Regions from separate parts of the Amycolatopsis sp. cmx-4-61 genome, predicted to be linked through region 1. Evidence: riboswitches for the same ligand, from Rfam matches in the RefSeq annotation. Region 1 holds a riboswitch; the other holds the start of a gene.
The links. A riboswitch is a leader RNA that binds a small molecule or an ion and turns the genes downstream of it on or off. The one in region 1 is predicted to bind thiamine pyrophosphate.

Region 1 (10,023 bases):
AGATCGCCAAGGCGCGCGGCGCGCACGTCATCGGCACCGCCAGCGCGAAGAAGCACGACTTCCTGCGCGAGCTCGGCGTCGACGAGCCGATCGACTACCACGACGAAACCGCGACGGCGTCCGATGTGGACGTCTACTTCGGACTCGTCGGCGAGGACAGCGACCTGCGCTGGCTGCCCGCGATCAAGGAGGGCGGCCTGCTCATCGGCGTGCCCAGCGGGGTCGGCGATCGGATCGAGAAGGCCGCCGAGGCGCGGAACGTGCGCACTCGGCGGATCCTCGTGGAACCGGACCTCGGCGGGCTGACCGGCCTCGTCGAGCTGGTCGAGGCCGGTCAGCTGAAGGTCCGCGTCGAGCGGACCTTCCCGCTGGAGGACGTGGCCAAGGCGCACGAGCTGGGCGAAGCGGGCCGGGTGTCCGGCAAGCTCGTGCTGACCGTCTAGCCCCGCGCGAGCACCTGGGGCAGCACCGTCGTGAGCCCGGTCCAGTCCGCGGTGACCACCGACGCGTGCTGCTTCGCCAGGTCGGCGACGCGCTGGTTGGCCTGGTCGACCGTCGGGTTGTGGGCGTCGATGGCCGGCGCCACGTTCTGCCCGTCGGTCATCACGACGTAGTAGTGGTTGGCGTCGTACCACCACGGCCCGGTCTGGGTCACCCACGCGTTCGCGTCGCCGTCGAAGACGACGAACCACGGCTTGAGGTCGGCGGTGTACTTGTCCCGCGGGTCACCGCCGGCCGCGCCGTGCACGGTCGGGAAGATGTTCGCGTCGCCGAGCTTGCCCGCGTTCTTCAGGCCCACCAGGTACCGGGCGTACTCGACGTCGGTGTGCAGCGTGTCCGTCGGGTTCTGCTCCTCGACCGTGCCCGGGATGATCTCGGTGAGCACCCGGCCCCGCAGCGCGTCCACGGACGGCCAGTTGTCCGCCTTGGCCGCGTCGTCGAGCGTGGCGTACCCGCCGAGCAGCTCGGAGGGGCGGAAGGCGACGCTGCCGAGGTGCGCGCGGAACGTCGCGTCCAGCTCGTCCGGGCCGAGGCCGTTGTTGTCGGAGAAGCCGGTCTTCATCTCGATCTTGAGCGTGAGCGGCGGGTGGCCGGGGTGGGCGGCCAGCCAGATCCGGATGTCGTCGAGGCAGTACTCCAGGTTCTTGTTCTTGCCCCCGCTGTACAGCTGCGACGCCGAGGTCGCGGCGACGCAGTTGTTGTTGTTCCCCAACGGGTTCGAGTGGCTGACCTTCCACTCGTGGGTGATGAAGTCCGGCCAGACGTCGAGCTCGATCAGCGACGAGCCGGCGTCGAGCGCCTGGGCCAGGTAGCCGTAGGCCGCCGGGTCGTAGGTGTTGTGCACGCCGACGGTCGTGACGTGGGACAGCTTGGGACTGTCGGCGTTGGCGGCGGTCGCCCCGGAGAGCGTAAGCGCGGCCGTGAGGAGTGCCACCGAGAAGAGCTTCATCCAGGCTCCTTCGAACGTGAGTAACGTTCACAATGTCCCACCGTGGTTGACTGTTGATGAAGCAAAAGAGGCTGATTGGCCTAGACCAGAAGTCGGGAAACCACCATGACCACGAGCCCTCCCTCTGCGCTGACCATCGCCGGGTCGGACTCCGGCGGCGCCGCCGGGCTGCAGGCGGACCTGCGCACCTTCCTGACCTGCGGCGTGCACGGGCTCGTCGCGGTCACCGCCGTCACCGTGCAGAACACCCTGGGCGTGCACGACCGCGCCGATCTGCCGCCGCACATCGTGGCCGGGCAGATCGAGGCCGTGGCGGCGGACATGGGCGTCGGCGCGGCGAAGACCGGCATGCTGGCCTCGGCCGAGATCATCCACGCCGTCGCCGCGGCGTGCGACAAGGCGGGCATCGGGCGGGACGAACAGATCCCGTTCGTCGTCGACCCGGTCGCGGCGTCGATGCACGGGCACCCGCTGTTCGACGAGGCGGGGCTCCACGCCCTGCGCGACGAGCTGCTGCCGCGCGCGACGGTGCTGACGCCGAACCTCGACGAAGTCCGGCTGCTGACCGGGATGACCGTGACCGACCGCGAAGGCATGCACACCGCGGCGGTGGTGCTGCACCGGATGGGCCCGCGGTACGTCCTGGTCAAGAGCGGCCACCTGCAGGCCGACCCGGAGTGCGTGGACCTCCTGTTCGACGGCTCGACGTTCGTGGAGCTGCCGGGCAAGCGGTACTCGACCCCGCACACGCACGGCGCGGGCGACACGATGGCGTCGGCGCTCACGGCGGGCCTGGCCAAGGGCATGTCCGTGGTCGAGGCCGCGCGGTACGGCAAGTGGTTCGTCTCCCACGCCGTCGAGCACGCGTACCCGATGGGCGCGAAGGTCGGCCCGGTTTCGGCCTTCTGGCGGCTGGCTCCCGAGGAGCGCTGACCACGCGTCGCGCTACATCCCTGCGTTCGATTTTTCCTTGACCAGCGCATCCTCGACGAGCTCCGCGCCCTGAGCGCTGAGCTCGCCGGACTGCGGCAGCAGGCGGCTCAGTCGTCCGCGATCAGGGCCTCGAGCGCCGGGATCGCCGCCGTCAGCGCTTCGCGGTGTTCCGGCGAGAGCCGGTCGAGACGCCGGTTGAGCTCCTGGACCCGCGTCGACCGGACGCCGGAGACCAGCCGCTCGCCCTCCTCGGTCGCCTTCGCGAGCCACGCGCGGCGGTCGACCGGGTCGGACTCCCGGCTGACGTACCCGGCCTCGACCAGCGACGCGATGATCCGCGACATCGTCGCCGCGGCCACGCCCTCCTTGGCCGCGAGGTCGCCGAGCCGGAGCTGGCCGGCGTGTACCAGCGTCGCCAGCGCCGAGATGGCGCCGTGGCCCGGCCCGGGCACGCCGGCTTGGCGCAGGGACCGGGACAGCCTGCCGACGGCGAGGTACAACCTGCCCGAGGTGTCCTGAACCGATGTGGTCACGGCTGGCTCCTTCTGCCCTGCCCGGCCGCGGGTGCGCCGGAAAGTGCCGTCCACCTTACGGGCTCGCGGTGCACACTCGGCGTTAAGCCACACTGCGTTATAACGGGGCTCCGCCCAGGACCGGGAGCTGCGCCACCCCGAGCCCCCGAAAAGCCGCAGTTCACCGCGGTGGACTCGACGCCTGCGCCCAGAAGCGCTGCGGCACGCGCCCGGCCTCGCGGGCCAACCGGCCGGCGACGACACCCGCCCGCATCGCCGCGGCCATCCGCTCCGGATCGGCCGCCCGGGTGACGGCCGTGGACAGCAGGACGGCGTCGCAGCCGAGCTCCATCGCCAGCGTCGCGTCCGACGCCGTGCCGATTCCGGCGTCCAGGATCACCGGGACGCCCGCCCGCGAAACGATCAGCTCGATGTTGTGCGGATTCCGAATGCCGAGGCCGGTGCCGATGGGCGCCCCGAGCGGCATCACCGCGGCGCAGCCGGCCTCCTCCAGGCGCAGCGCGAGCACCGGGTCGTCGTTCGTGTAGGCGAACACGGTGAACCCGTCGGCGGCCAGCCGTTCGGCGGCGTCGAGGGTCTCGAACGGCTCCGGCAGCAGCGTCCGGTCGTCGGCGTGCACCTCGAGCTTGACCAGGTCGGTTTCCAGCGCCTCGCGCGCGAGCTGCGCGGTGAGCACGGCCTCGGCCGCCGTCCGGCAGCCCGCGGTGTTCGGCAGCAGCTCGATGCCGAGCCGCTTGAGGAGCTCGAGGACGCCGGAGCCGCCTTCGGCGTCGGCGCGGCGCATGGCGACGGTGGTCAGCTCGGTGCCGGACGCCACCAGCGCGCGTTCGAGCACGGCGAGGTTGGCCGCGCCGCCGGTGCCGATGATCAGCCGGGACGTCAGCTTGGTCGTGCCGATGACCAGCGGTGCTTCGTCCACGTCAGCCTCCCTGGACCGCGGTGAGCACGTCGAGGACCGCGCCCTTGGGCACCGCGGTGGTGGCCCAGTCGGCGCGGCGGACGACGACGCCGTCGACCGCGACGGCGATCCCGGGCCGCGGGCCGCCGGTCGTGTCGAGGACGTCGGCGACGGTGGCGTCGTCCGGGACCGCCGTCCACTGGCCGTTGAGCTTGATCTCCATCACACGTGCTCCTTCTGGTGCAGGCGGGCGGGGGACGCGGCCGCGGTGCCTTCCGGCGGCGTGTCGCCCTCGAGCCAGGCGACCACGGCGTCCGCGGTCACCGGGGCCATCAACAGGCCGTTGCGGTGGTGGCCGGTCGCGGCGAAGACACCGCCGTCCAGGAGGCCGAGGTAGGGCAGCGCGTCCCGGCTGCCGGCGCGCAGGCCGGCGGCGGTCTCGGTGAGCTCGTACTCGGTGATCGCGGGGAAGACGCGTTCGGCGCCGTCGAGCAGCTCGCGCACGCCGCGGGCGGTGACGGCCCGGTCGAAGCCGGCCTCGTACTGGGTGGCGCCGAGGACGATTTCGGCGTCCCCGCGCGGGACCAGGTAGATCGGGCGGCCCTCGACCACGGCCCGGACGGTGTGCCGCGGCGGCGGCAGGCAGCCGCGGCGGGGCTTCAGCCGGAGGATCTCGCCCTTGAGCGGGCGGACGGCGCCGGCGAGCTGCGGGTGCAGCCGTCCGGTCCAGGCGCCGGCGGCGAGCACGACGGCTTCGGCGTCCGGGAGATCTTCGACGCGCTCTCGCTGGAACCGGACTTGGCGGTTGACGCAGGCGTCGTACAGGGCTTGCAGCAGTTTCCGGTTGTCCACGGCCAGGTCACCGGGCACGTGGAGTCCACTTCGGACGGATCCGATGCCGGGTTCGAGCCGCTTGGCCGCCCGGCCGGTGAGCCGCTCGGCCGCGCGGCCGAGGTCGCGCAGGTGGGCCGCCAGGATCTCCAGGTAGCCGGCGTCGGCGCTGTCGAAGGCGACGACGAGCGTCCCGTGGTCGGCCAGGCCGGGATCGACACCCTCTTCCTGCAGGTCACGCGCGAAGCCGGGCCAGCGCTTGAGCGACTCTTCGCCGAGGCGGAGGACGTCCTCCTCGCCGGGCCAGGCCTCGGTGACGGGGGCGAGCATGCCGCCGGCCAGCCAGGACGCGCCACCGCGGGCGGGTTCGGGGTCGTAGAGGGTGACGTGGTGACCGTGCGCGGCGGCGCGCCACGCACAGGCGAGGCCGATCACGCCGCCGCCCACCACCGCCAGGTTCGTCATGGAATCACGCTCCCTGCGCCGGCATGACCCGGATCAGGTTCCACGGTCGGAGCGGCAGCTCCCTCTCAGCCCGTGCCTCGGGCTCCCGTGCGGACACGTCCACCTTAACCGGCGGGGTACGGTCCCCGCTATGCCCGCCCTCTCCGGTGACAAGATCCGCGCCCGCCTCGACGCGGCGCGCCTGTACCTCTGCACGGACGCCCGCACGGACCGCGGCGACCTGGCCGCCTTCGCCGACGCGGCCCTCGCCGGCGGCGTCGACATCATCCAGCTGCGCGACAAGACCGGCGCCCTGGAGGCGGCCGGCGAGATCGCGGCGCTGGAGGTCCTCGCGGAAGCGTGCGCCCGGCACGGCGCCCTGCTGTCGGTGAACGACCGCGCGGACGTGGCGCTGGCGGTCGGCGCGGACGTGCTCCACCTGGGCCAGGACGACATCCCGGTGCCGCTGGCCCGCCGCATCCTGGGCGACGACGTCGTGATCGGCCGCTCGACGCACTCGCTCGACCAGGCGCTCGCCGCTGCCGCGGAGCCCGGGGTGGACTACTTCTGCACGGGTCCGTGCTGGCCGACCCCGACCAAGCCGGGCCGCCCCGCCCCGGGCCTGGACCTGGTCGGGGCGACGGCGGCCTGGGCCCCGGACCGCCCGTGGTTCGCGATCGGCGGCATCGACGGCGACCGGCTGCCTTCGGTGCTGGAGGCCGGCGCCTCCCGGATCGTGGTGGTCCGGGCGATCACCGAGGCCGAGGACCCCGAGGCGGCGGCGCGCGCGCTGCGGGCACGCCTGCCCTGAGTCAGGGCGTCGGCGTCGGCGCGGCGCCCTTGCTGGTCGGCGGGGTCGCCGTCGTGGCCGGTGCCGAGGTCGACGGCAGCGCGGCCGTGGTGCTCGGGGTCGGCGTCGGCGTCCGGGACGACGTCGCCGGAGCCGTCGACGTCTCCGTCGGGGTCGTCTCCGTGGGGGACACCTGGGTGTCGTTCGCCGAGGTCGGCGGGGTCGGCGGGGTCGTCGACGGCGTCTCGCGCTGCTGGCCGGAGCTGCCGCCGAAGATCTTGCCGACGCCCGCTCCGGTGCCGCCCGCGACCTTGCCGCCCGTCGCCGCGTCCACGCCGATCATCGACAGGATCGCCACCGCGAACGCCACCACGCTCGTGCCGATGAGCAACGGCCAGCGCAGCTTCTTCAGCCGGGACGCCGCCGGTGGCTTCGCCAGGGGGACCGTCGGCTGGTCCGTGATGGGTATCTCGGGGAACGCCTCCGCGGGCCCGCGTCGCCGGATCCCCGACGTCGCCAGCTGGCGCGCTCTGAGCGCCGCCTGCCGCGTGCGCTCCAGCGAGCGCAGGTACAGCTCACTGCCGACCGTCGACACCACGCTCGCGACGCCGGCACCGATCACCGTGCCCGCCACGCCCAGTGTCGAACCGAGCAGCGCCGCGGTCACCGCCGCCAACGCCGCTGCCAGGACCTGCGCGATCCGCAGGCCCGGCTTCTCTTCCTTCTCCTCCGATGCAACTGCCGCTGTCGCTGTTTTCTCCTTGGTCATGATCCCGATCTGCGTAGTCCGTGTTCTCCCCTGTCCAACGTCTAAGGCGCCTGAGGAACTCCCCTCGTTGCCACGGCGTGAGGAGGACCACTCCGTCTGTCCATAATAGACACTCCAGACCGAACGTTTTCTTGACATACTCGGCACATGGAACTGGTGACGATCTCTGACATCGAGGCCGCCGCGAAGCGCGTCGCCGATGTCGCCGTACGCACGCCCCTGTTGCTCCAGACGTGGGATCCCCGCGGGACCCTGTGGCTCAAACCCGAAAACCTGCAGCCGGTCGGAGCGTTCAAGGTGCGCGGCGCGTTCAACGCCATCGCCGGCCTCGACGACGCGGCCCGCGCCCGCGGCGTCATCGCCTACTCCAGCGGCAACCACGCGCAGGCAGTCGCGTACGCCGCGCAGCGGTACGGCGTGCCCGCGGTGATCGTCGTGCCGGACGTCGCGCCGCGGATCAAGGTCGAGGCCACCCGCTCGTACGGCGCGGAGGTCGTCGAGGTCCCGATCGGCGAGCACGAGGCCAAAGCGCGCGAACTGGCCGCCGAACGCGGGCTGACCCTCGTCCCGCCCTTCGACGACGCGGCCATCATCGCCGGCCAGGGCACCGCGGGCCTCGAGATCGCCGAGGACCTGCCGGACGTCGACGTCGTGCTGGTCCCGATCAGCGGCGGCGGGCTGGCGGCCGGCGTCGGCACGGCGATCAGGGCCCGCTGCCCGCGGGCGCGCGTGATCGGTGTCGAGCCCGCACTGGCCGCGGACGCCGCCGACAGCCTCCGGCGGGGCGAGCTGGTCCGGTGGCCGCAGGCCGACCGCGCCCGCACGATCGCCGACGGCCTGCGCTCGCAGCCGTCGGAGCTGACCTTCGCCCACCTGCGGGAGGTCGTCGACCAGATGGTGACGGTGACCGAGGACGAAATCCGCGAGGCCGTCCGCGTCCTCGCGACGAAGGCCCGGCTGGTGGCTGAGCCGAGCGGCGCGGTGACGACGGCGGCGTACTTGTCCCACGCCGACGAGCTCCCGGCCGGGAAGACGGTCGCGCTCGTCTCGGGCGGCAACGCCGACCCGGCGATGTTCGCCGAGATCCTGGCAGGCTGACCCGCCCCCAAGCGCCCCAATGTGGCCTTCGGTGCGTGAGACGCACCGAAGGCCGCCTTGGGTGCGTCAGACGCAACCAAGGCCGCCTTGGGGCGCTCGGGGCTAGGAGCCGGCGACGGAGGAGCCTCGGCGGATGTGCGTCGGCGGGCCCTCCACGCCGCAGTGGTAGCACTCGCCCAGGTGCGGGCACTCGTCGTCGGGCGTGGGCGCCGACGGCGCCGACGGCGAGGACGGCGGTGCGAGGACGCCGTTGTGGATGCCCAGTGCGATCAGGCCGCCCGCGATCGCCAGGGCCGCGCAGATCACCAGCGCCGTCCGCCAGCCCGCCGTCAGCGCCACCGGATCCGCGTACGCCTCGCCGGTCAGCCCGGCCGCCGCCGGCAGCACCGCCACCGCCAGCAGGCCACCCGATCGAGCGATCGCGTTGTTCACCCCGGACGCGACACCGGCGTAGCGGTCCGGGGCCGCGGCGAGCACCGTCGCCGTCACCGGAGCCACCACCGTCGCCAGGCCGAGCCCGAACACCACCACCGCGGGCAGCACCGCGCCGAGGTAGGACGCACCGGGCGCGATGCGGAGCATCAGCAGCATCCCGATGCCGACCACGATCGGCCCGACCACCAGCTGCGTGCGCGGGCCGATGCGCTGCGCGAGCGCGCCGGAGCGGCCCGAGAGCAGCAGCATGATCACCGTCAGCGGCAGCCCGGCCAGCCCCGACGCGGTCGGCGAGTAGCCGAGCGACACCTGCAGCTGCATCACCAGCAGCATCATCACCCCGCCGAGCGCCGCGTAGACGACGAAGGTCAGGGCGTTCGAGAGCGTGAACGTGCGGTCGCGGAACAGCGACGGCGGCACGAGCGGCTCGTGCGAGCGGTGCTGGACGGCGACGAACGCGGCCAGCCCCGCGATCCCCAGCAGGCCCGCCACCAGCACGATCGGGTCGCCGATGCCGCGGGCGGGCGCCTCCACCAGCGCGCCGGTCACCCCGGCGAGGCCGAGGGCGCCGAGGGCGGCGGCGCCGAAGTCCGGGTGCCCGGTGGCGTCCGGGTCGCGGGATTCGGGGACGAACTTCCGCGCCATGAGCACGACGGCGACCGCGATCGGCACGTTGATGAGGAACGCGAGCCGCCAGGACCACACCTGCACGAGGAAGCCGCCGAGCAGCGGCCCGGCGGCGGCCGCGATGCCGCCGAGGCCGGACCACGCCCCGATCGCGCGGGCGCGGGCGTCGTGCGCGAAGGACGACTGGAGGATCGCGAGCGACCCGGGCGTCAGGAGGGCGCCGCCGATGCCTTGCAGGATCCGCATCGCGACGAGCATCTCGGTGGACGTCGCGGCGGCGCAGAGCCCGGACGCGACGCCGAACCAGACGACGCCGACGAGGTACGTGCGGCGCCGGCCGTACCGGTCGCCGAGCGAACCGGCGACGAGGATGAGCGCGGCGAGCGCGAGCAGGTAGCCGTCGAGGATCCACTGGAGCCCGGCCACCGACGCGTTCAGCTCGGCGCCGATCCGGGGCAGCGCGACGTTGACGATGGTGCCGTCGAGCATCGCCATGCCGGAGCCGAGGATGGTGGTGGCCAGCACGCCGCGGGCGGCACCGGTGCCCCACCGGATCCCGGTGTCTTCAGTCGCAGTCACCCTCTGAACCTTATTCAGCCGTCGGTCGGCGCAACAGTCACCGCAGGTGCGCGACCTGCGGCGCGTTGCACCGACCCAGCCCGAACAAGGTTCTCGCTCCACCGCGACCGGGGACTGTCGTCAACCGCGCGCTTACGGCAGCAGCGTCGTCACGAACTTGTAGCGGTCGCCGCGGTAGACCGAGCGGGCGAACTCGACCGGCTTGCCGTCCGTGGCGAACGAGTGCCGGGTCAGCATCAGCACCGGCATGCCGACGTCCGCGCCGAGCATCTCCGCTTCCTGCGGCCCGGCGAGCGACGTTTCGATCGTCTCTTCCGCACGCTCGAGTTCGACGCCGTAGTGTTCACGTAGAACGGCGTACAACGAACCGCCCGCCGAGACGTGCTTGCGCAGCCCGCGGAAACGGCCGAGGGGAAGGTGGGTCGTCTCCAGCGCCATCGGCTGCGAGTCCGCCAGCCGAAGTCGGCGAAGGCGGAGGATTTTTGCGCCGGTCCGGATTCCGAGCAGCTTGGCGAGATCGCCCTCGACCGGCATTTCCTCGACTTCGAGGAGCTTCGACGACGGCTTCAGGCCCTGCTTGCGCATGTCTTCGGTGTAGGAGGACAGCTGCAGCCGCTGGGCGAGCTTCGGCTCGGC
Region 2 (10,023 bases), on a different contig from region 1:
TGCTCGTCAGCGCCCGGTACCCGGCGAGACTCCAGCCGTCCTCAGTGGACACCGATTCGGCGAGGAGCGCGACGATCGGCGTCACCAGCAACGCGAGCACGACGCCCGCGAGGCCGACGGCCCACCATTCGCCGCCACGCGGGCGGTGCGCCTGCCCGGACCCGATCCGGGCGCCGTCCCGGCGCCGCCGCGCCAGCCCGCCGAGGACCAGCGCGGCGACCACGGCGGCGAACTGGATCAGCGAAAGCGCCGCCGCCCCCGAAAGGTCAAGGAGGTCGACCGTGCGCAGGTAGATCTCGGTTTCCAGAGTCCGGTAGCGGGCGCCGCCGAGGATCAGGACGACCCCGAAACTGGTCGCGCAGAAGAGGAACACGACGGCCGCCGCCGACGCGATCGCCGGGGCGAGCGCGGGCAGCGTCACCGCCCGGAAGGCCCGCCACGGCGAGGCGCCGAGCGCGCGGGCGGCGTCGGCCGTCCGCGGGTCCAGCCGCGCCCACAGCCCGGCGACGGTCCGCGCGACGACGGCGACGTTGAAGAAGGCGTTGGCCAGCACGATCGGCAGCACGCCGCCGTCCGGCCAGAGCGCCCGGAACGCCAGCCCGACCACCACGGTCGGCAGCACGAACGGCACCAGCACCAACGTCCGGGCCAGGCCGACGCCGGGCAGCCGCACCCGCGCCAGCAGGAACGCCACCGGCAGGCCGGCCAGCACCGCGACCACCGTCGACGCGGCCGCGCTCCCGACGGTGAACCCGGCCAGCTGCCAAGTCCGCGCGTCGCCGAGGACGACGTCGAGGCCGCCGGCGGCGAACCCGCGGCCGATGATCGCCAGGACCGGCCAGGCGAAGAAGACCACCAGGAAACCGATCGGCGCGAGCCCGAGCAGCGCCAGCCCGAGCCCGCGGGCGGTCCGCGGCGGGGCCGTGGCCCGCCGGGCGGACGTCACGGTCACCGCCCGAGCTTTCGGGGGCTCCGGGTGGCGGAGCCCCCGGCCCGAGGCGGCGCCTCGGGTGTCACTGCACGAGCGTGCGCCATTCGCCGATCCACTTCTCGCGTCCCGCCTGCACCTGGTCCGCGGGCAGCGTCTCGGGCTTCTGCGGCAGCGGCGCGACCTGCGCCCAGCCCGGCGGCAGGTCGACGCCCTGGCGCGCCGGGTAGACGTACATGTTGGCCGCGACCGTCGCCTGGAACTGCTGGGAGAGCAGGAAGTCGACGACCTTGCGTGCGTTCTCGACCTGCTTGCCGTTCGCCAGCACGCCGGCGTACTCGACCTGCCGGTAGCAGGTGTCGAGCAGCGCCTTCGTGCGCGGCTTGCCGTCGTCGCCGACCTCGGCGGCCGGCGAAGACGCGTACGAGACGACGATCGGCCGCGGCCCCTTGCCGGACGAGCCGGAGAACTGCTTGGTGTAGGCCTCTTCCCAGCCGCTGACCACCTTGACGCCGTTGGCCTTCAGCTTCGTCCAGTAGTCCTTCCAGCCGGCGTCGCCGTACTTGGCGATGGTGCCGAGGAGGAAGGCCAGCCCGGGTGAGGCCGTCGCCGGGTCCTCGGCGACCAGCAGGTCCTTGTACTTCGGGTCGGCCAGGTCGTCGTAGGTCGAGGGCGCCGGGATCCCCTTGGCGGTGAAGTAGTTCGTGTCGACGTTGACGCAGACGTCGCCGACATCGACCGCGGAGAGCCGGTGCTCGGGGTCGACGGCGTAGCGCTGGGGCCCGCGGTCGGCCTCGGGGCTCGTGTACGGATCGAAGACGCCCTCGCCGAGCGCGCGGGAGGCGAAGGTGGAGTCGACGCCGTACGCGACGTCGCCGATCGGGTTGGCCTTGGTCAGCACGAGCTTGTTGGTCAGCGATCCGGCGTCGCCCTGCTTGAGCACGGAGATCTTGATGCCCGACTGCTTCTGGAAGGCGTCGAGCACCTCCTGCGGGGCCAGGAAGGAGTCGTGCGTCACGAGGGTGACGGTGGGCGTCTGCTGCGTGCCACCGTCACCGCTCGACAGCGAGCACGCCGAAGCGACGGCGCTGACGGCGGCGATGGCCGTCGCGGCGCGAACAGCCCTGCGTTTCATCTACCCTCCTGCACTTCGCCGGACGAGGAGGGGGAAGCCCTCCCTTCGCCGGCATGATCCGTCTCAGGTGCGAACGGTCGCGGATACCCGCCTCTCAGCCCGGCACCGGCCGGACTCCCGTGGCAACCGTGCAGCGTAGCCGAGGACGGACGACCATGGAGACATGACGGAAATCTTGAGCGACGCCGAGGCCGACGGACGGCTGGGCCCGGGCTGGACGCGGTCCGGCGCGGTGATCTCCCGCGAGGTGGAACTGGGGAGCTTCCCCCAGGCGATCGAGGCGGTGGACCGGGTGGCGGTGCTCGCCGAAGCCGCCGACCACCACCCGGACATCGACATCCGCTGGCGCACCGTGACGTTCCGGCTCTCGACGCATTCGGCGGGCGGCCTGACGGCGAAGGACTTCGACCTGGCTTCGCAGATCGACTCGGTGCTCGCCGCCCTGTGACCTCGGTAACTCTCAGTGCACTTTCCCGGGTCTGCGACGTCTCTCGGTTACCGGAACCTTCGGGAGGGAGACGAGATGACTCAGGCAATCGTGGTCGGTACGACGGCGTTCGCGACGATGGTCGCGGCGGCGGGCGGAGTGCTCTGGTTCACCGCCCGCCACCGCCGTCACCTGGACGGCTGAGAGTTCGATCACAGCTGTTAACACGGGCCATGATCGGCGCGCTGATCCGAGCGGAAGCATCGGTCCGGCCCGTAGGGATTGCCCCATGAACAGCACTCTGACCGCCGCCCAGCGCGCCTGGATCAACGCCCTCGCCCCCGCGGTGGTGCTGATCGCGATCGCCCTGCTGGGCCTGCTCGGCTAGTCGCTACCCCGCTGGTCCGGCGTCTCGGGTGCGGCGATGCCCGGCACGCCCGCACCCGCCGCCGGCTGCGGGGCGCGTTGGTGGAAGCGGGCGTGCTCGATCCACCCCTGCGGCAGCCACCCGCCGGTCACGAGCTGCGGGTGGCGGGGGTGGATCGCGAGCGCCCACGAGACGAACAGCAGTTCCGCCCAGTCCGACTGGAGCAGCCAGGAAATCGGGCCGTGCTCGCTGTTCCCGGTGAAGTGCACGGTTGCGGGCGCGACGACCGACATACCGGAAAGGTCGGTCCACGGCCAGCGCAGGATGCTCGGGGTGTGCATGTAGAAGCCGTACTGGCTCAAGTACACGTTCCCCTGCTCGATGGGGACCCAGCGCGGAACCGCCGCGGCGTGCGCGGCTCGGCGCGCCCGCGACTTGGCGATCGACCCGCCGACGAGCGACCCGGCGACGAGCCCCAGCCCCACCGCGCCGGTGCCGAAGACGAAGGGCGTGGTGACCTGCCAGCTGCCGTCCCCGAGCGCCCGGAAGTCGGAGAGCACGAACGGCCCGGTGGCCCAGAACTTCTCGTCGCCGCCGATCGTCGGCGGAAAGGGCGCCAGCACCTCGTGGACGTCTTGCGTGCTGTGCCCGCCGGCCAGCAGGGCGGCCAGGTAACAGGTGTACCGCAGCACTTCGTCGCGCTGCGTCCACGGCGGCACCGAGTTCGCTGCCGTTTTCTGCCCCATCGTGAAAACCCTCCAGCCACCGGACGACGCGGCGGCCGATCCTAATGGCCGAGGGGCCCGGTGGGGGCGGTTACCGAGCGGTCACCACCCGGCTCGCCCAATGGGGACGATCCGGGTGGACAGCGGAGGAGCTCAGACGTTGAAGCGGAACTCGACCACGTCGCCGTCGGCCATGACGTAGTCCTTGCCCTCCATGCGGACCTTGCCCGCCGCGCGGGCGGCCGCCATGGAGCCCGCCTCCATCAGGTCGTCGTACGAGACGATCTCCGCCTTGATGAAGCCGCGCTCGAAGTCCGTGTGGATCACACCCGCCGCCTGGGGGGCCGTGGCGCCCTGGGGGATCGTCCAGGCGCGGGACTCCTTCGGGCCCGCCGTCAGGTACGTCTGGAGGCCGAGCGTGTGGAACCCCGCGCGGGCCAGGGAGTACAGGCCCGGCTCCGGCTGGCCGACCGACTCGAGCAGTTCGCGCACCGACTCCTCGTCGTCCAGCTCCAGCAGCTCCGCCTCGACCTTCGCGTCGAGGAACACCGCGTCCGCCGGCGCGACCAGCTTGGTCAGCTCCGCGCGGCGGGCTTCGTCGGTGAGCACCGACTCGTCGGCGTTGAAGACGTACAGGAACGGCTTCGTCGTCAGCAGGCTCAGCTCGCGCAGCGCCTCGAAGTCGACTTCCTTCTGCGCCTGGAAGAGCGTGCGCCCGGCGTCGAGGATTTCCTTCGCCTTCTGGGCGTTGTCGAGCGCGGGCTTGTTCTCCTTCTTCGTCCGCGCTTCCTTCTCCAGCCGCGGCAGCGCCTTGTCGAGGGTCTGCAGGTCGGCGAGGATCAGCTCGGTGTTGATCGTCTCGATGTCGCTCGACGGGTCGATCCGGCCGTCGACGTGCACCACGTCGGGGTCGTCGAACACGCGGATGACCTGGCAGATCGCGTTGGCCTCACGGATGTTCGCCAGGAACTTGTTGCCCAGCCCGGCGCCCTCGGACGCGCCCTTCACGATGCCCGCGATGTCCACAAAGGACACCACGGCGGGGACCGTCTTCTCCGACTTGTACAGCTCGGCCAGCTTGTCCAGCCGGGGGTCCGGCAGCGGCACGACACCGACGTTCGGCTCGATCGTCGCGAACGGGTAGTTCGCGGCGAGCACGTCGTTGCGGGTCAGCGCGTTGAACAGGGTGGACTTGCCGACGTTGGGCAGGCCGACGATACCGAGGGTGAGGCTCACGACCCCGCAGTCTACGTGGCTCACCCGGCCGGGCCCCACGCACCCAACGCCGTGGCGGATTTCCGCCAGCGAGGCCGCTGAGCTGCTGACATGCTGGGATCCATGGTCACCGACACGCTCGCGCTCTGGCGCGACGCCGAACGCTGCTACCGCGTGGTCACCGCCCGCGACTCGCGCTTCGACGGCCAGTTCATCATGGCGGTCCGCACCACCGGGATCTACTGCCGCCCGTCGTGCCCGGCGTCGACGCCGAAGGTGCAGAACGTGCGCTTTTTCCCGACGTCGGCGGCCGCGCAGGCCAACGGCTTCCGCGCCTGCCGCCGCTGCCTGCCGGACGCCGTGCCCGGCTCGCCGGACTGGAACGTGCGCGCCGACCTGGCCGCGCGGGCGATGCGCCTGATCTCCGACGGGACCGTGGAACGCGAAGGCGTCCCGGGCCTCGCCCGGCGTCTCGGGTATTCGGAACGCCAGCTCGGCCGGGTGCTCACCGCCGAGCTGGGCGCGGGCCCGCTCGCGCTCGCCCGGGCCCACCGGGCGCACTCCGCGCGGCTGCTCATCGAGCTGTCCGAGCTGCCGCTGACGGACGTCGCCTTCGCGGCGGGCTTTTCCAGCGTGCGGCAGTTCAACGAGACGATCCGCGAAGTGTTCGCGACAACGCCTTCGCAGCTTCGCGCCTTCGCCGCTTCACGACGGGGGCGCCAGGCCGACGTCACCGGGACCCGGCTCAGCCTGCGGCTGCCGTTCCGGCCGCCTTTCGACGCTGACGGGTTGCTTCGCTTCTTCGCGGACCACGCCGTGCCAGGCGTCGAGGAAGTCACTCCGGAGGCCTACGCGCGCACCCTGCGGCTCGCCCACGGCACGGGTGTCGTGCGGTTGACCCCGATGCCGGACCACGTGCGGTGCGAGCTGATGCTCACCGACCTGCGCGACCTCGGCAGCGCGGTCAGCCGGGTGCGCCGGCTGCTCGACCTCGACGCCGACCCGGCGGCGGTCACCCGGGTCCTCGGCGCCGACCCGGCGCTGGCGCCGGTGGTCGCGGCCGTCCCGGGGATCCGGGTGCCGGGCGCGGTCGACGGCGAGGAGCTGCTGCTGCGCGCCCTGGCCGGCGGCCCGCTGCCGCCGGGCGACGAGGTGCCGGGCGAGTGGGGGGTTTCGCGGCTGTTCCCGACCGCGGCCCAGGTCGCCGAGGCCGTGCCGGGTCACGCGGGGATCGCCGCGCTGGCGGAGGGCCGGCTCGACGTGCACGTCGGCCGGGACGCGGCGGAGCTGCGGGCCGAGCTCCTGGCGACCCCCGGCGTCGACCCGTCGACGGCCGACTACGTCGTCATGCGCGTCCTCGGCGCGCCGGACGTCCTGCTCGCCGAGGATCCCGCGGTCCGCGGCGGCGCCGAGGCGCTGGGCATCGCGCCGGACTCGCTGCCGGAGCGGGCGCGTGCCTGGACGCCGTGGTGTTCCTACGCCGGGATGTACCTCTCAGCCCGGTTCTCCGGGCCACACGACGGCCTGCGCGACGACGACCTGGTTGCCGTCGAACGTCGCCGCCGGTGACCCGTGCAGGCGGTAGCCGAGCTCCAGCGCCTCGCTGACCCGGCGGCAGAACCCGGCGTCGTCCGGGCCGGTCAGCAGGCGGTAGCGGGGCAGGCCGTTCGGCGGCTGGTCGGTCATGCCGTCATCTTGGCCGAGTCGTCAGCCGGCGCGCACCTGCAGGGTCGAGCCCGTGCGGGACTTGCGGACCCGCAGCCGGGTCGGGATGCGCTGCCGCAGCTCCTCGACGTGCGACACGAGCCCGACGACCCGGCCGCCGGCGCGGAGCTCGTCGAGGATGTTCATCACGACGTCGAGCGTTTCGGCGTCCAGCGTGCCGAAGCCTTCGTCGACGAACAGCGTGTCCAGGAGCGCGCCGCCGGTCTCCCCCGCGACGACGTCGGCCAGCCCCAGCGCGAGGGCCAGTGACGCGAGAAACGACTCGCCGCCGGACAGCGTCTTCGCCGGGCGGATGGTGCCCGAGTAGTCGTCGAGCACGTCGATGCCGAGCCCACCGCGGGTGCCGCGCGCCCCGGCCGCGTCCGAGTGGACGAACGAATACCGGCCCTGGCTCATCGTGCGCAGCCGGTGCGTGGCGGCGACGGCGACTTCCTCGAGCCGCGCCGCCAGCACGTACGACCGCAGGGACATCTTGCGGCTGTTCTGCCCGCGCCCGTTGACGACCTCCGAGAGCGCCCGCAGTTCGGCGTACTCCGCTTCGGCCGGCGCGAGCCCGGCCAGCGCCTGGCGCAGCAGGCCGGCCAGCCGGGTCAGTTCGTCGTGCTGTGCGGTGGCCACCCGCAGCGCCGCGTACGCGGAATCCGCGCGCGCCCGGGCCAGCTGGGCCGCGTCGGCCGCGCGGCCGACGTCCGCGACGTCGCCCGGCGAGATGCCGAACAGGTCCGGCTCGGCCAGCAGCGCCCGCGCGCCCGCGGCGGCCGCCTCGGCCTCGGCGATGCCCTGCTCGAGCTTCTCGATCTGCTCGTCCGGCAGCATCGCGGCCCGCGCCTTCTTCAGCGACGTGAATCCCTTCGCCTGCACCGCCGCCTCGACCAGGGTTTTCTGCTCCGCCACCCGCTCCCGGGCACCGACGACCGCCGTGCGCGCCTCGGCGACCGCCTCCAGGGCCTCGGCCAGGCCGAGGAGGTGCTGCCGTCGCGCACCGACGTCCGGAAACTCGCCCCGGCCGGCGACCAGCCGGCGTTCGCGCTCGGCCAGCCGCTCCTCCAGGGCGCGGACGTCGGTGGTGGCTTCGGTCGCCGCCTGTTCGGCCCGGCGCAGGCGCTCGGTACGCGCTTCCAGGTCGCGCTCCAGGAGGACGGTCTGCTGGCCCAGCTTCGCCTTGCCGGCGGCTTGCCCGGTCAGCGCCGCCACGGTGGCGCGGGCCTCCGCCAGCTCGGCGGTGATCGACTCGGCCGTGCGCCCGGCCAGCCGCTCGACCAACCCGGCCAGCCGCGCCTTCGCCTCCTCCAGCGCGACGACGACCCGCTGCCGCAGCACGTCCGCCGCCTGCTCGGCCTCCTCGGCCGCGCGTTCCTCGGCCGGGTCGACCAGCTCGACGTCCCGGTTCGCCTTCGCCGGGTGCTCGGCCGATCCGCACACCGGGCACGGCGCGCCGTCGCCCAACGCGGCGGCCAGCTCGGCCGCCATGCCGTCCAGCCGCCGCTCGCGCAGGTCGAGCCGGCGCTGCCGGGCCGCCTGGTGCGCGTCGACGACTTCGCGCAGCTTCGCCTCGCCCCGCAGGACCTTGGCCTGTGCTTCGGGCAGTTCGGCGGCCTCGCGGGCGAAGACGCGCAGCTCGTCCACCTTCGCCTTCGCGCCCTCGAGCTTCGCTTCGGCTTCGGCGGCTTCGAGGGCGTCTGCCCGCAGCTTGGCCAGCTGGCCGGGGATCGCGGCGAGCTCGGCGGTCAGCTCCTCGACCTGCTGCCGGGCCGTGACGGCGGCCAGCTTCCGGTCGTCCCGCCGCATGACGTCGAGCTCCTGCTGCTCGGCCTCGGCGACCAGCTCCGCGACCGCGCCCGCCTCTTCGCGCGCGGTGGCCGCCCGCGCCTTCAGGTCGCCGGTCGCCCGGGTGCCGAACTCCCGCAGCCGGGCACCGCGCTCCTTCTCCGCCTGCTCGGCCTCGGTCAGTTCGGCGGCCCGCCGGTCCAGCAGGTCGGCCTCCACGGCGACACCCGCCGCCCGCCGCGCGGCCGCGACCTCCTGCGCCCACTCGGCGCGCTGCGGCGCCTGTTCGGTGATCTCGAGCAGGCGCAGGTGGGCGGTGCGGACCCGGCGGATCTTCTCCGCGCCCGCGCGTTCTTCCTGCAGGTAAAGGTCCGCCCGCTGGGCGGCCGACCGCGCCCGCTCCTCCTCGGCCGTCACCTGCCCGACGCGGGCGGCGGACTCGGCGAGCACGGCATCGACCCACTCGGCCACGTCCTCTTCGGGCGGCTCCTGCTGGGCTTCCTGCGCGTACCGGGCCAGTAGCTCCCGCACGTCCTGCTGCCTCGCCTCCAGCTCGCGGCCGCGCTCGGCGCGCAGGTCGGCGAACCAGCGTTCGACGTCGGCGAAGCGCTCGGTGCCGAACAGCCGCTCCAGCAGCTTTTCGCGCTCGGCGGTGTCCGACCGCAGGAAGCGCGCGAACTCGCCCTGCGGCAGCAGGACCACCTGGAAGAACTGGGCCGCGGTCATCCCGAGCAGCCGCTCGACGGTGCGCGCGACCTCTTCGATCCGGATCAGGCCCTCCGGCGCCAGCCCGGCGGGCGCGGAGCCGATCCAGCTCAGCGACACCCGCGCCTGCTGGGTGGTCGTGCCCTCGCCGCGCCGCTTGGGCCGCTGGTACTCGGGGTTGCGCACGATCTTCAGCCGGTGCCCCTGCACGGTGAGCTCCAGCGCGACCTCGGTGACCTGGTCGCGCTCGGAGAGGTCGCAGCGCAGCCGCTTGGCCTCGTTGCGGGCGCCGGGGACCACGCCGAAGAGCGCGAACGCGATGGCGTCCAGCAGCGTGGTCTTGCCCGCGCCGGTTTCGCCGTGCAGGAGGAAGAGACCGTCGGCGCCGAGCACGTCGAAGTCGACCACTTCGCGTGCGCAGTACGGCCCGAAGGCTTCGACCTCCAGCCTGTGCAGCCTCATTTCGCGAGGGCCCCCCGGTCGGCCGCTTCCAGGGCCTGGAACAGGAGCCGCTCTTCGCGCTCGCTCGGCGGAGCGCCCCGGCAGTCGTCGAGGAAGCTGCGCGAGACCTCGATGTCGGACCGGCCGCGGACGGCGTCGGAGTAGCGCAGCGGGGCGCCGGCGTGCCCGCCCGCGGGCGCCCACTCCAGGTGGACCGCGTACGGAAAGCGCTCGCGCAGCCGCCGCATCGCGTCGACCGGGCGCACCCGGTCGGTGACCGTGACCGAGAGGAAGTGGCCGAGGTGGGCGTCGTGCGCCGGGTCCCGCAGGAGGTCCTCGATTTCGCCGGTGAGCGTGGCGAGGGCGCGCGGCACCGGCAGTTCGTGGCGCCGGGCCTCGGCCAGGCCGCGTTCGTCCAGGTCGACCAGCCAGACCGATTTGCGTTGGCGCGCTTCGGAAAACGAGTACGCCAGCGGGCTGCCGGAGTACCGCAGGTGCTCGGCCAGCGTCTGCGGGCCGTGCAGGTGGCCGAGGGCCACGTAGTCGACGCCGTCGAAGACCGAGCCGGGCACCTGCTCGACCCCGCCG

Region 2: another riboswitch for thiamine pyrophosphate. It lies ahead of ACLJOU_RS32050 (thiamine ABC transporter substrate binding subunit); the one in region 1 lies ahead of thiO (glycine oxidase ThiO).

The regions. Positions count from the first base shown of each region.
Region 1 is NZ_JAEBEI010000001.1:1,351,130-1,361,152, reverse strand. Features, by position in the region: gene ACLJOU_RS06710 (NADP-dependent oxidoreductase) at 1-443, shown strand, start outside; gene ACLJOU_RS06705 (phosphatidylinositol-specific phospholipase C domain-containing protein) at 440-1,450, opposite strand; gene thiD (bifunctional hydroxymethylpyrimidine kinase/phosphomethylpyrimidine kinase) at 1,556-2,383, shown strand; gene ACLJOU_RS06695 (MarR family winged helix-turn-helix transcriptional regulator) at 2,491-2,916, opposite strand; gene ACLJOU_RS06690 (thiazole synthase) at 3,077-3,835, opposite strand; gene thiS (sulfur carrier protein ThiS) at 3,837-4,037, opposite strand; gene thiO (glycine oxidase ThiO) at 4,037-5,110, opposite strand; TPP riboswitch at 5,104-5,209, opposite strand; gene thiE (thiamine phosphate synthase) at 5,241-5,900, shown strand; gene ACLJOU_RS06670 (hypothetical protein) at 5,902-6,648, opposite strand; gene ACLJOU_RS06665 (threonine/serine dehydratase) at 6,796-7,746, shown strand; gene ACLJOU_RS06660 (MFS transporter) at 7,849-9,387, opposite strand; gene ACLJOU_RS06655 (GntR family transcriptional regulator) at 9,520-10,023, opposite strand, start outside.
Region 2 is NZ_JAEBEI010000014.1:89,612-99,634, forward strand. Features, by position in the region: gene ACLJOU_RS32045 (ABC transporter permease) at 1-886, opposite strand, end outside; gene ACLJOU_RS32050 (thiamine ABC transporter substrate binding subunit) at 1,014-2,063, opposite strand; TPP riboswitch at 2,086-2,194, opposite strand; gene ACLJOU_RS32055 (4a-hydroxytetrahydrobiopterin dehydratase) at 2,227-2,511, shown strand; gene ACLJOU_RS32060 (hypothetical protein) at 2,875-3,603, opposite strand; gene ychF (redox-regulated ATPase YchF) at 3,736-4,818, opposite strand; gene ACLJOU_RS32070 (DNA-3-methyladenine glycosylase 2 family protein) at 4,909-6,366, shown strand; gene ACLJOU_RS32075 (DUF1737 domain-containing protein) at 6,292-6,483, opposite strand; gene ACLJOU_RS32080 (AAA family ATPase) at 6,505-9,456, opposite strand; gene ACLJOU_RS32085 (exonuclease SbcCD subunit D) at 9,453-10,023, opposite strand, start outside.